2 regions of the Stenotrophomonas sp. Steno-Z10-BAI genome follow, and region 2 is predicted to be linked to the other one. Evidence: riboswitches for the same ligand, from Rfam matches in the RefSeq annotation. Region 2 holds a riboswitch; the other holds the start of a gene.
The links. A riboswitch is a leader RNA that binds a small molecule or an ion and turns the genes downstream of it on or off. The one in region 2 is predicted to bind thiamine pyrophosphate.
Positions count from the first base shown of each region.

Region 1 (7,043 bases), on a different contig from region 2:
ACGTGACCGACAGCCTGGCCTGACGCGGTGCGCCCGGGAACAGGTAGTAGTCGCCAGAGCTGCTGCCGGTATCGCGCCAGTAGAAGCGGTTGAACAGGTTGTCCACCGAGAGATTCCAGGTCACCGGATGCTCAGCCAGCTGATGCTTGAAGCGCAGGCCGGCGTCGAACACGCTGTAGGCCGGTGCGCTCACGCGACCATCGGCAGTGGCCACGTTGGAGGCCGCGTAACGCCATCCGCCGGTCAGCCCCAGGCCGGTCACGAACGGCAGCTGGTACTCCGCGTGCACGGTCGCGCGCGTCTTGGGCACGTTGATCAGCTGGTGGCCCTCGTAATCCGGCGTGCCGGCATCGCGTGCGCGGGCGCGCAGCACACTGGCGCTGGCGGTCAGCGACAGGCGCTCGGTGAGCTGGCCCTGCGCGGTGAGTTCCAGCCCGGTATGGGTCTGCTGCCCCTCCTGGACGAAGGTGTAGCCGGCATCACTGCCGTCCGGCTTGGCGTACTGGAACGGCTGCGAAGTGCGGAACAAAGCGGCACCCAACGTCAGCGCATCGCTGGACACATACTTGACGCCCACTTCGGTCTGGCGCGACAGCACCGCAGGCAGGAACGTGCCTTCGTTGGACGTCCAGAACGGCGCTTCCTGGCCAAGCGAAATGCCCCGCACGTAGCTCACATAGGCGTTGACCTCGTCGGTCGCCTTCCAGACCAGCGCGGTCTGCGGCAGGAAGCGCGACAGGCGGCTGTGCCGCTCGGGGTTGCCACGCTTGTCGTAGGCACGCTCATCCAGGCGCACGAAACGCCCACCGGCCAGCCACTGCCACTCGCCGAAGCTCATCCGGTCCAAAGCGAACACCGCCGTCTGCGCGCTGTCCAGACGCCGCGCGGACGGGCCCGGCATCAGCGGCGACGGTTCGAACTGCGGCACCTGTGCATCGTGGATGTTGGCGGTGCCCACGTATTCGTTGACGTTGCGGCGCTTGTCCACGGTGCGCTCGAAACGGTCCGCACCCACGCTCAGCGCGTGCCGGATATCGCCGGTGGCGAAACTGCCGCGCAGTTCGCCACGGAATTCCAGGTTGCGGCGGGTATCGTCCGGGCTGCGGTAATCGTAGATGTCGTAGTCGCCGTTGGGCGCGAAGTAGTTGCCCGGCACGCTGCCATCGGCACATCCGGCGGCGTAGTAGCAGCCGTAGGCGAAGGCGACGTTGTCGTCGATCACCGAGCGGCTGTAGCTGGCCGATACCCGCGACTGCCAGCCCGGGCTGAAATCGTAGGTATGCAGCGCGGTCAGGTTGGTGCTGTCGATGCCGACCGGCCGCTGCCAGGCCTGATAGCCCAGCAGGTGTTTGCGGTCCACGCCGCGCGGCAGCTCGGTGGCCCCCAGCAGCTGATAGCCCGAGGCCGAGCGCTGCGCGCTGGTCTGGTAGTTGGCATCCACTTCCAGCTTGCCGCGTTCGCCGATCAGCCAGTCGGTGGCCAGCGAGTAGAAGTTGCGGCGGCCGTCGGCATGGTCGATGTAGGAGTCGGTGTCTTCCCACGCGGCATTGAAGCGCACGCCGAAACGCGGCGACAGCCAATGGCCGAGATCCACCGCGGTGTAGCGCGAGCCTTCCGAATTGGTGCCGAGGGTGACGTTGCGGACCTCGGCCGGGCGCTTGCCCACGTAATTGATGATGCCGCCGGGCGCCATGACGCCCGCGGCGAGGCCGGCCTCGCCTTTGAGGATCTCCACCGACTGGATGTTCTCCAGCGCCAGGCGTTGCTCGCCGGTGATGGACAGCCCGTTGAAACGGTAGCCGGTACCGGTATCCAGCGGGAAACCGCGGATCGCGATGTTCTGGTAGTAACCGACCGGTGCATAGCTGTCGCCCAGCGAGGCATCGTTGCTGGCCAGCTCGGACAGCGTACGGATCTGGCGGCTGTCCAGCAGGTCGCGATCCAGCACGTTCACCGACGCCGGGGTGCTCTTCCAGTCACCCGCGCCGAAACTGCTGGTCTGCGTGGCGGTGGCTGCCGGCTGATGCGCCTGCACGCGCACGGCGGCAAGCTCGGTCGGCGAGCGCTCGGGCGCATCGGCGAGATCGTTGGCATGAAGAGGCAGCGCGGCGCAGAGGGCGGCGGACAACAGCGTGGGGCGGAAGCAACGGTTCATTCGATTCGTCATCAGCTGGGGGAGACGAAGCGAAGGCGCGCACGCGCACCGCCCCATCACGGCGGTATGCCTGCTGCTCAAAGCTCCCTACGCCGGTGCAAACCGGATCAGGTTCCAAGGGACTCTCTCAGCCTGGTTTCGCCAGGCACCCCCGCTTCTGTGACTATTTCACTACAAACCGTACGGATTTGCGAGCCTGCCCTCAGGCGGCGGCGTGCAGCGCCTTCAGCAGGCCCTGCCCCGCCGCGGTGCTGAACCAGTCAGCATGCCCGAGCAGGAAGGTGTGGTAGGCCACGTCGGCATTGGCCGGGGAGTGGGTCACGGCCTCGAAGTACTCCACTTCCGAGAGTGCGAAATCCAGCTGCACGATCGGCAGCAGATCGGCCAGCAGGTGTACGCGCTCGGCAGACAGCGGCACGATCCCGCGGTAGCCGGCCAGCAGCGCCAGTGCGATATCCACGCGCACCGCCGCCTCGCCGCTTTCCAGCGCCAGCCAGGCAATGGCGTTGCGTTCGATGGCGGTGGCCAGATCGAACAGGGCACTGGTCGGTGAGGCCAACCCGAGATCGAGCACGGTATCGACCACGGTGGACCTGCCGTCCTGGCGCCATAGCAGATTGGACACGTGCCAGTCGTTGTGCGCCCACAGGCGCGGTTCGGCCTGCAGCCGCTCGGCCAGGCCGTCATGCCATGGCAGCACCGCCCGCTGCAGATCGGCCTGCCAGTCCTGCCGCGCAAGATAGGCCGCCAACCCGGGGCGATCGTCTAGCCCGGCCTGGAGGGCGGCGATGGGATCGGCGGCACGGATCAGGTCATCGCGGGCGACCAGCAGATGGGTGTTGCGCTGGGGTGCGTGGTAGCTGGCCGATGCAAGATGCAGTCTGGCCAGCATCCGCCCCGCTTCGTGCGCCTGCGCGGTATCGGTCAACAGCGTCCAGGAGGGCGCATCGCGATACAGATCCTGGCCATGGCCCACGCCATGCAGTTCGTAGGTCCACCCCTCGTGCTCCACCGCAGTGGCGCCATCGCGGTCACGCAGCACCTCGACGACGGGCACGCCGTGATCGGCCAGGTGCTGGATGAAACGATGCTCTTCGCCCAGGCCAGCCGCACTGCGGACGCTGCCATGGTGGCGCTTGACGAACACCCGGCCCGCGTCGCTCTCGACAATGGCCGCGGCGGACATCGGTCGCGGGCTGTGCCACAGCAGCCGGCACGCGCCCGCCAGCGGCGCGAAGCGTTCGCTGAGCCAGCTGATCTCGCGGTCGGTGATGGCGGGCCAGTCGGCGGCCACCTCATCGTTGTTGAGGCCTTGGACGCGGTGGGTGCTGTTGCTCATGGGATGACGGGTCGATGACGGCGAAATGGCACGCTGTCACCAGACAGTGGGCGCGGCGAGGATACCAAGCCACGCCCGGCCAGGGGGAACAGATGCGTCCCGTCAGCGCCTGCCGCTACCCTGCTTCGTTGCGGCGGGCGTGGCCGGCAGCAGCCGCGGCTGCTCTGCATACCAGTCGCGGGCCCCGGCAAGGTGCCACTTGCGCTGCTCGCCCTGCAGCTCGATGCCGGCCCCCAGCACGCCCCAGCGCAGGTAGAGATCGCCACGCCGCTTGCCATGACTCAGATCCAGCCGCGCCTGCAGGGACAGTCGCTCGTTCTCGGCCTGCAGATCCTCCACGATCAGCTCGCCACTTCGCCAGCGCAGTTGCCCACTGGCCTGCACCTCCCCGGAATCCAGCATCCCGAGCACCCAGCGCGGGTATTCGCTGCGCTGGGCGAACACGCCGAGCAACGGCCCGGCATCGCGCAGGCGCAGGTCGGCCAGGCCATCCACCTGGAACGGCGCGGCCGCATCGATGTGGCCACTGCGGATCGCCACCTTGCCCCACCAACGCCCGTCACTCTTTTCATCGCCGACGTGGATGTTGCGCAGGTCCACCGTGGTGCCACCGAGATCAAACTGGCGGCTGTCGAAATCCGCACGCTGCAGACGCGCCTGCAGCTGCGCATCGCCGCGCATCGCCATGCCCGCCACGCTGAGCCGGGCCCCGGTGCCACGAAGATCGGCACTGCCCTTGCCTACCCGGCCGGAGGCATCCAGCGACACATCACCGCTGAGCAGACCGGTACCGCCGAGCAGGCGCACGTTGTCGTTGCCCAGATAACGGTTGTAGGCGGTGAGGTCGGGCACCCGCGCATCGGTGAAGCGCAGCTGGGCGCGCATGCCGTCGCTCAACTGCTTCAACCGCGCATCCCCGCGCAGGGTCAGCGCCAGTTGGCGGCCATCGAACAACACCGCCTTCGGCGCGTTGCTTGGCGCAGCCTGGAAGCGCGGGATCTGCACCTTCAGCTCCGCCTGCGGCGGTTCGCCTTCCACGATCCGCCCCTGTGCGTGGGCGTCGCCGCGCATCCGCACCCCTGCAACCTCGGCCACGGCGGCCACCTGCGGGATATCCACCGTGCTGCCCGGCGCCAGTTCACCGTCGGCAACGACGACGTCTGCCTTGAGCAGTCCACCGCCGTCGAGATGGAACCAGGGTTTCTTCACGAACAGATCGCTGATCCAATTGAGCGACTGGAACTGCCAGGCGCCCTGCACGTTGCCAGACAGCCGTGGAAGCAGTTCGGCCGGGGCCTGGAACGGAATCTTCCGGCCGGTCACGCGCAGATCGGCATTGAGTTCGCTGCCCGTTTCCGGGTCACGCGGGAGCCGCGCCTGGACCCGCATGTCCTGCGCCACGTCCAGCTGCAGTGCCAGCAGACCGCGGTCATCGGCGTGGACGCCGGCATGCAGCGGCAGCCGCCAGACCAGTCGGCTGCCGGGGCGCAGCGCGCCTTCCTCCAGCGTTACATCCGCGGTCAGGCGCGCGTTGGAAACCGCGCTGCCCACCTTGACATGCGGGCCACCCGTATCGATGCGAAGGCCCTGGCTGCGCGCGTCGATCTGCAGCTGCGCCCAGGTGATGCCGAGTTTCTGCAACCCCGGCGCGTCGTCACGATAGTGCCGCGGGAAGTGGAAGCGCGCGGCGATATGGGCATCGTCCAGCACGTTGACCCCGTCGAAACTGACCTGGGCATCATCGAAGCCGGCCGTGGAATCAAACAGCTCCGACGGCCCGCCCTTGAGCTGCTTGAGGAAACCGACATTGCCGCGCCCCTGGCCGACGATCAGCAACTTGCCGAAGCGCCCACTGCGGATCGTCTCGCTGTGGATCGCATCGAACCGCAGCGTCCAGCCGCGGTCACCCCGCGGCGGCGGTGGGATGGCCTTTTCGACACGCTCGACCTCGGCTTCAACCCCCGTGGCATCAATGCGCGGAATGCGCACTTCCTTGCGCAACAGCGCCGGCAGATCGATCCAGGCACTCGCCCGGTCGGCGCGGAACACATACTGCGTTCGATTGGCCTGGCCACGCATCCGGATATTCCAGACCACGGCCTGCCCGGGCATCAGGGTCAGCGCGGGCCCGGTCTGCATCGTGAATTTTTCAGGTTTGCGGTTGGTCACCGCATCGAACAGCGGCGTATTGAGGAACACATTGCCCGCCAGCAGGTACAGCGCATACAGCGCCAGCAGCGACAGCAACGCCACGCGCCACGGCCGGGGCCAGCGCTGCACGCGCTCGGGAATCAGGGGCATGTGGGTCCGCAACAGGAAGCAGGATGACGGCCCACTATCGGCAAGATGCAGCCGTCATCGCGTGAAGGCCCTGCCGCAAGACCTTTCATGACCCGACCACGGCTCAGGAACGTCGTGCTGCCTGCTGCGCCTGGAAGAACGCTACCGTCGGGGCCAGGCCCAGATGCGAAAGCTGGGTCGCAGCGCCCTCGGCCGAGCCCTGCGCAGCCTCGATGACGCGCTCGAACATGTGCGCCTCGTAGGCTGCCACGGCGCGCTGCCAGTCCGGCCCCTGACCGAGTTGCGCGGCCAGCTCCGCGGCATCCAGCATCGCCGCGTTGACACCCTCACCGCCGAAGGGGGACATCAGGTGCGCCGCATCGCCGATCAGGGTCAGCCCCGCACGTGGATTCCAGCGGTGTCCGACCGGCAGCGCGTGGATCGGGCGCGCCACGAATCTGGTGTTGCTGGCCCGGAACAGGTCGCGGATCGTTTCGGCGAATCCCTCGAATTCTTCCAGCAGTGACGTGCGCATCGCCTCGGGCGAGGTGAAATCGAACCGCGTCGCCGCCCAGTCGACGGGGACGCGGAACACCGCGTAGCCGCGCACGTGCGAATGGCCGTTGCGCTGGGCGATGATCATGCGGCCGTCGCCTTCGATGCCGACCTTGCCGCGACCGACCAATGCAGCCAAGCCGGGATGGGCCCGGTCGATGTCGTCGATGCCGAACTCGATGAAGGTCAGCCCGCTGTACTGCGGCCGATAGGGCGAGAGTAACGGGCGCACCCTGGACCAGGCGCCGTCGGCGCCGATCACCAGATCGAACGGTCCTTCCACACCGGTGTCGAACACCAGCTCCCAGCGGTCGTCCGCACTGCTGCGTACGTCCACCAGTCGCCTGCCCCACCGAAGGGTGTCGGCAGGAAGCGAATCGATCAACAGAGCACGCAATGCCGTGCGATCGACCTCGGGGCGGCTGCGATCGGCGCCTTCGTTGTCCTCGAACAGCACCTGACCGGTCTTGTCGAGGAGGCGCTCGCCCTGGTCGTCGTGCCGTGCGATCGCCTCGAATGCCGCGCTGAGTCCGGCACGCTCAAGCGCCAGCAGGCCGGACTCGGCGTGCAGGTCCAGGCTGCCCCCTTGCGGGCGTTCATCGGGATCGCGCTCGGCCTCATAGACGGTACTCGGCAGACCGTGGGTGTGGAGAATCCGCGCCAGGGTCAGGCCTGCGGGGCCGCCGCCGACGATGGCAATACGAGGGGGGCTGG
Region 1 is NZ_JBWJOZ010000002.1:238,466-245,508, reverse strand. It holds gene AC06E9_RS06030 (TonB-dependent receptor) at 1-2,155, opposite strand, end outside; TPP riboswitch at 2,223-2,318, opposite strand; gene AC06E9_RS06025 (phosphotransferase enzyme family protein) at 2,358-3,494, opposite strand; gene AC06E9_RS06020 (translocation/assembly module TamB domain-containing protein) at 3,597-5,795, opposite strand; gene AC06E9_RS06015 (FAD-dependent oxidoreductase) at 5,899-7,043, opposite strand, start outside.
Region 1: linked by a shared signal. The riboswitch ahead of AC06E9_RS06030 (TonB-dependent receptor) and the one ahead of thiC (phosphomethylpyrimidine synthase ThiC) in region 2 are both predicted to bind thiamine pyrophosphate.

Region 2 (7,043 bases):
TGTCGTTGCTGATCATCCAGGACACGAGGAAAATACAAAAAACCACTGGAATTCACACGGTCGCCGCAATAGATACCGCCAGACGAACCGCCAGATTCCGCACACGCCATCGGCGCAAACCGCAAAACCACCGAGGCGCGCGAATACTAGCCTATGCCGGTTAACCGCGCCTGTGCGTGCGGCCGACAACAGGCTCTCTCTCGCCGATGAATTCACATAAATTGCGTCAACATTCGCGCCTTCTGGCGCGAATTTTTTATGTTTTATTCAGTTTCGTGCACGGGTCAGCATGGTCAGTCCCACCAGCCGCGAGACCACCAAAGCCACGTACATCACGCCTGCGAACTGCTCCAGCATCACCAGCGCGCGCGCCTGTGAATGGATGGGCACCACATCGCTCAAGCCGACCCCGGACAGCAAGCTGAAGCTCAGATAAAGCAACTCCATCCAGGTCCGCAGTTCGCTCTCGCTGGTCGCCACGAAACTGCCCGGGTACCACTGCTGGCACACCGCGAACGCGAAGGCGAATGCCCACGCCAACAGCGTGAAGGTGGCCCCCGCCGCGAACAGCTCGTCGCGGGTCACCTTGTGGTCCTGCAGCATGTAGGCGATCAGGCTGCCAGCCGTATAGAAGTACAGCAGGCATTCGAGCAGCTGCGCAGTGGTGACCAGCGCCGGGCGGTCCAACAGAGCACCGGAGATGGAGAACACCACCGAGGGGATCGCCAGCACCAGCGCCACCCACATGCCGAGCGGGCTGCGCCGTACCACCCACAAGGCCAGGCCGAGCACGGCGATGCCGAACGCACCAAACAGCGCGCGACTGGCGCCGGCCTCGTCCATTGCCGGATACAGCAGCACGCCGAGCAGTTGCACGGCCAACAGCCAGGCAGAGGGATGCCGGCGCGCGATGGCCAGCCATTTGGTGCTGCGTGCTATCGCCATCGTCGTCCCCGCCCCTGCCTGGTCGCGCCGAGCTTAGCTGGAATCACGCCGCCGGCGGATGATGGCCGTGGCGGCGCGCCCCGCCACGGCCGGCGCCTCATTCCTGGCGATACACCTGCGCCCCGAGATCCCGGAACTGCGCGGACTTCTCGGCCATGCCGGCCTCCAACGCCTGCTGCGCATCCAGGCCCTGCCCCGCCGCATAGTCACGCACATCCTGGGTGATCTTCATCGAACAGAAGTGCGGGCCGCACATCGAGCAGAAGTGGGCGAGCTTGTGCGCATCCTTGGGCAGCGTCTCGTCATGGAATTCCTTGGCCTTCTCCGGATCCAGCCCAAGGTGGAACTGGTCCTCCCAGCGGAATTCAAAACGCGCCTTGCTCAACGCGTTGTCGCGGACCTGCGCGCCGGGGTGGCCCTTGGCCAGGTCCGAGGCGTGGGCGGCAATGCGGTAGGCCATGATGCCGTCGCGCACGTCCTGGCGGTTGGGCAGGCCCAGGTGTTCCTTCGGGGTGACATAGCAGAGCATCGCGGTGCCGTACCAGCCGATCATGGCCGCACCGATCGCACTGGTGATGTGGTCGTAGCCCGGCGCGATATCGGTGGTCAGCGGGCCCAGCGTATAGAACGGTGCTTCACCACACTCGCGCAGCTGCTTGTCCATGTTTTCCTTGATCAGCTGCATCGGCACGTGGCCGGGGCCTTCGATCATGGTCTGCACATCATGCTTCCACGCGATCTTCGTCAGCTCGCCCAGTGTCTCCAGTTCACCGAACTGCGCGGCATCGTTGGCATCGGCGATACAGCCCGGGCGCAGGCCGTCGCCCAGCGAGAAGGTCACGTCGTAGGCCTTCATGATCTCGCAGATGTCCTCGAAGTGCGTGTAGAGGAAGTTCTCCTTGTGATGGGCCAGGCACCACTTGGCCATGATCGAGCCACCGCGCGAGACGATGCCGGTCACGCGCTTGGCGGTCAGCGGCACGTAGCGCAGCAGCACGCCGGCGTGGATGGTGAAATAGTCCACGCCCTGCTCGGCCTGCTCGATCAGCGTGTCGCGGAAGATCGCCCAGTTCAGCTCCTCGGCGCGGCCATCGACCTTCTCCAGGGCCTGGTAGATCGGCACGGTGCCGATCGCCACCGGCGAGTTGCGCACGATCCACTCACGCGTTTCATGGATGTGCTTGCCGGTGGACAGGTCCATCACGGTGTCGCCGCCCCAACGGATCGCCCAGACCAGCTTTTCCACTTCCTCGGCAATGCCCGAGGACACCGCACTGTTGCCGATGTTGGCGTTGATCTTGGTCAGGAAGTTGCGGCCGATGATCATCGGTTCGCTTTCCGGGTGGTTGATGTTGTTGGGTAGCACCGCACGGCCGCGGGCGATCTCATCGCGGACGAACTCGGGGGTGATGACCCTGGGGATCGAAGCACCAAAGGACTCGCCGGGATGCTGCTTCAGCAGTGCGGCGTCGCGGATCGCATCGAGGCGCTGGTTCTCGCGGATCGCCACGAACTCCATTTCCGGCGTGATGATGCCGCGGCGTGCGTAGTGCATCTGGGTGACATTGGCGCCTGCCTGTGCACGGCGTGGCTGCAACCGCGCGGGGAAGCGCACCGCATCCAGGCGGGCATCGGTTTCACGCGAGCGGCCGAACACCGAGCTCAGGCCCTCCAGCACCTCGGTATCGCCACGCTCGGCCACCCAGGCGGCGCGCAGTGCGGGCAGGCCGGCGGAGAGGTCGATGGCGACCCCCGGATCGGTATACGGGCCGGAGGTGTCGTACACGGTGACCGGCGCGTTCTCTTCGCCACCGAACAAGGTGGGCGTGCGGGTCAGCGTGATCTCGCGCATCGGCACCTGCAGGTCGCTGCGCGAGCCCTGCACGTGGATCTTGTGCGAGCCGGGAATCGGCCGCGTGACCGATTCGGAGAGTTGCTGGGCCTGTTGCTGCAGGGCGGAGAGCTGTGCGTTCATCAAGGCATCGTCCTAGGTTCAATCCCCGCACAGGGACTGTGCGGTTCTATGCGAGGGATTCGCATGGGAGGGACGAAACGGCGGCGCTCGACGGACGGATCGCGGGCGGTCTCCGGGCACGGTGGCCCTACGGCGCAATGCATCTGCAGATGCGAAGCTTCCCTACGCCGGTATCAACCGGATCAGGTTCGAAGGGACTGTCTCAACCTTGGCCACTGGGCCGCGGTACCCCCGCTTCGGGGCGAATTAGAGCACAAAGCAGCGCGCAGGGGCGCACCGCCAAGCCGCACACCAACGTGATCGGCCTGTGCATGTGAACAGAGCACCGACACGCCATGCACTACCATGCTGCAGCGCGGTATGCGGTGCGGTCAGGGGGTAGCCTCCCGATCGCGTGCACACCGCGCTCTGCTCGACGCCATTGACGTCCGTACTGACCGGCCTCGACCGGCTTGATCCGCCCCAGTCGTTGCCGTTGCGCCGCTGGAGATTGCAAGCCTCGGCTCGCCCCTACTGATCGGAGACACGCCAGCATGGTGTTCCGCATTTCCATCGCACTGGTCGCACTGCTGGTGCTGATCGCCGGCCTCGCGCCGGGCCCCTTCAACGAGGTCGTCCAGAGCGGCCTGTCCACCATCATCCGCAGTACCGGCTGGCTGTATCTGCTGGTGGTGTTCATCACGCTGTCGTTCCTGATGTACCTGGCCTTCGGCCGCTTCGGTTCGCTGCGCATCGGCGGCGAGGATGCCGAGCCTGATTTTTCCAACGCCAGCTGGATGTCGATGTTGTTCGCCGCCGGCATGGGCATCGGCCTGGTGTTCTGGGGCGCGGCCGAGCCGATCTCGCACTTCGTGAAGCCACCGGAAGGGCTGGCCCCGCAGAGCATGGAGGCGGCGCGCGCGTCGATGCGCTATGCGTTCTTCCATTGGGGCCTGCACCCGTGGGCGATCTATGCGCTGATCGGCCTGGCGATGGCCTGGTTCCAGTTCAACCGCAACGGCCGCGGGCTGATCAGCGATCTGCTGCAGCCGATCATCGGCGCGCATCACCGCGGCTGGATGGGCACGGTGGTCAACGTCGCCGCGGTGGTCGCCACGGCGATCGGTGTGGCCACGACGCTGGGCTTCGGCACGATCCAGATCGCGGCCGGCCTTGAGCGCGTGTTCGGTATCCAGGCCTCGGTACCCGTGCAGTTGACCATCATCGCGGTGGCGTTCGTGCTGTACATGGCCTCCACCACCAGTGGCGTGCACCGCGGCATCAAGTGGCTCTCGAACTTCAACCTCGGCCTGGCGGCATTGTTGCTGGCGCTGATCCTGGTGCTCGGGCCGACCGGCTTCATCTTCGATACGTTCACCACCACGATCGGTTCCTACCTCAATTCACTGGTGACGATGAGCCTGCGGATGTCGCCGTTCTCGGGCAGCACATGGGTGGCGGACTGGACGATCTTCTACTGGGCGTGGTGGATCGCGTGGGCGCCGTTCGTGGGCTCGTTCATCGCGCGCGTCTCGCGTGGGCGCAGCATCCGCGAGTTCGTGCTGGGCGTGGTGATCGCGCCGAGCGTGCTGGGCTTCCTGTGGTTCTCGGTGTTCGGCGGCACGGCGCTGTGGTCGCAGATTTTCGGCCACGTGGATCTGGCGCAGGCGCTGGGCAATGGCTACGAGACGGTGCTGTTCACGATGTTCGACAGCCTGCCGATGCCGACGGTGCTGTCGGTGATCGCGCTGGTGTTGTTGATGATCTTCTTCGTGACCTCGGCCGATTCGGCGGTGCTGGTGCTGGCGACGATGTCGACGGAGGAGGCGGGCGATCCGCCATTGGCGCGCCGGATGGTGTGGGGCGTGGCGATCGCGTTGATCGCGGGCGTACTCTTGTTGGCGGGCGGTCTCAATGCGCTGCAGGGGATGATCACGATCGCGGCATTGCCGTTTGCGTTGTTGATGCTGGCGGTGATGTGGTCGTTGTATCGGGTACTGGATATGGAGCATGCGCTGCAGCGGCGCCGTGCGCAGCGCGCGCGGCGGTTGATGGATGAGTGGATCGAGCGGGAGATCGCGGCGCAGGAAGAGACGCGCGATGAGGCGGCTCGGGCGCCTTGAGTTGGTCGCCTGGAGCGGCACGCTTCCCGGGCTATCGGTGGGCGGGCCGGGACGGGTGGGTTGGCGGGACACGCCGTGAATCCGTCCATGGAGGCTCATGTCGCGCCATCCATGGCGCTCATGGTCCCGACAACCCACCCGCCCCGTCCCGCTCACAGTTTCAAGGTGGTTCTGGTAAAGCCGCCGAGCAGTGCTAGGCAAGGCGCGCCCGACTCACAGTGTCAGAGTTCCAACGCGAGCAGCGTAGCCAAGCTCGACACAGTCGACGTTCCGCGCAGTGCGCTTGGGGTAATTCGGGCAACGCAGCCGAGCAACGCTCGGCACAGCAGCGTGCACCTGACGCATCGGATCATCGTTGAGAAAAAAGGAGCCACGCATGGCGTGGCTCTACCGCTTTCGCATGCGCACCGACCCACTGTGGGTGGGTCGGCCTGGGTGGGTTGGCGGGACCATGAGCCGCATGGATGCGGCGACATGAGCCTCCATGGACGGATTCACGGCGTGTCCCGCAGACCCACCCAGGCCGGCCCACTACCCGTACCCCCGAACGCGTCCTGCTTTACGCTCTGCTCAGCGCTTCTGCAGACCAGCGATCGGCACTACGGAGCACGAGAGAATCAGTACCCCGCCGCCTGCCCATCCTTGCGGCTTTCCGACGCCCCGTAATACACACCGGTCTCCGGATCACGCAGGATCGCCTGATACCCGCCGTACGGACCATCCGCGAACACCACGCGGTGGCCCTTGCGCATCAACGCGCGCACCGTGTCATACGGGAAGCCGGTTTCCAGATTCACCTCGCCGCCATCGCTCATCGCCGTCGCCTGCCCGGTCGGCTCGGTCGAGCCCTCGTGCTGGATGCGCGGCGCATCGCCGGCTTCCTGCAGATTCATCCCGAAGTCGACCATGTTCATCACGATCTGCGCATGGCCCTGCGGCTGCATCGCGCCCCCCATCACGCCGAAGCTCATCCACGGCTTGCCGTCCTTGGTGACGAAGCCCGGAATGATGGTCTGGAACGGGCGCTTGCCCGGCGCATAGCCGTTCGGGTGATCCTTGCGCAGCACGAACATCTCGCCACGATCCTGCAGGATGAACCCCAGGCCCGGAGGCGCCATGCCGCTGCCCATGCCGCGGTAGTTGGACTGGATCAGCGAGACCATCATGCCGTCGGCATCCGCCACGGTCATGTAAATCGTGTCGCCTTCCTGCAGCTGCTTGGGCGTACCCGGCTGCACTTCACTCAGGGCCTTGTCCATCGAGATCAGCTTGCGGCGCTCAGCGGCGTAGCCCTTGGAAATCAACCGGTCGACCGGGGCCGGGTGGAATGCCGGATCGGTGTAGAAGCGCGCGCGGTCGGCGAAGGCGAGCTTCTTGGCTTCCACGAACAGGTGCACGTGCTCGGGTGAGCCGAAGGCGATCTTGGAGAAGTCGTAGCCTTCCAGTACGTTGAGGATCTGCAGCGCGGCGATGCCCTGGCTGTTCGGCGGCAGCTCCCATACGTCATAGCCACGGTAGTTGCTGCTGACCGGCTCGACCCACTCGCCATGATGGCTGGCCATGTCGTCATAGCTCAGGTAGCCACCGTTGGCCTTGAAGTAGGTGCCGATGGTGCGGGCGATGTCGCCCTTGTAGAAGGCATCGCGGCCGCCCTGGGCGATCTGCTCCAGGGTGTGGGCCAGGTTCGGGTTCTTCCACATCTCGCCCTTGCGCGGGGCATGGCCATCGATCGTGAACTGCTCGGTGAAACCGGGGTACTTGGACAGCCGGGGCACCGAGCGGTCCCAGTAGTAGGCGATGACCTCGGCGACCGGGTGGCCCTCGCGGGCGTAACGGATCGCGGGCGCGAGGTTGTCGGCCATCGGCTTGCGGCCGAAGCGGTCGTGCAGGGCGAACCAGCCATCCACCGCGCCGGGCACCGAGACCGGCAGCGGGCCAGTCGCCGGGATCTCCTTCAGGCCGCGGCGCTGGAACTCGGCCAGGGTCAGCGACTTCGGCGAGCGGCCTGAGCCGTTGTAGCC
Region 2 is NZ_JBWJOZ010000001.1:801,200-808,242, forward strand. It holds gene AC06E9_RS03705 (winged helix-turn-helix domain-containing protein) at 1-16, opposite strand, end outside; gene AC06E9_RS03710 (ion channel) at 268-945, opposite strand; gene thiC (phosphomethylpyrimidine synthase ThiC) at 1,043-2,920, opposite strand; TPP riboswitch at 3,062-3,163, opposite strand; gene AC06E9_RS03720 (BCCT family transporter) at 3,454-5,022, shown strand; gene ggt (gamma-glutamyltransferase) at 5,640-7,043, opposite strand, start outside.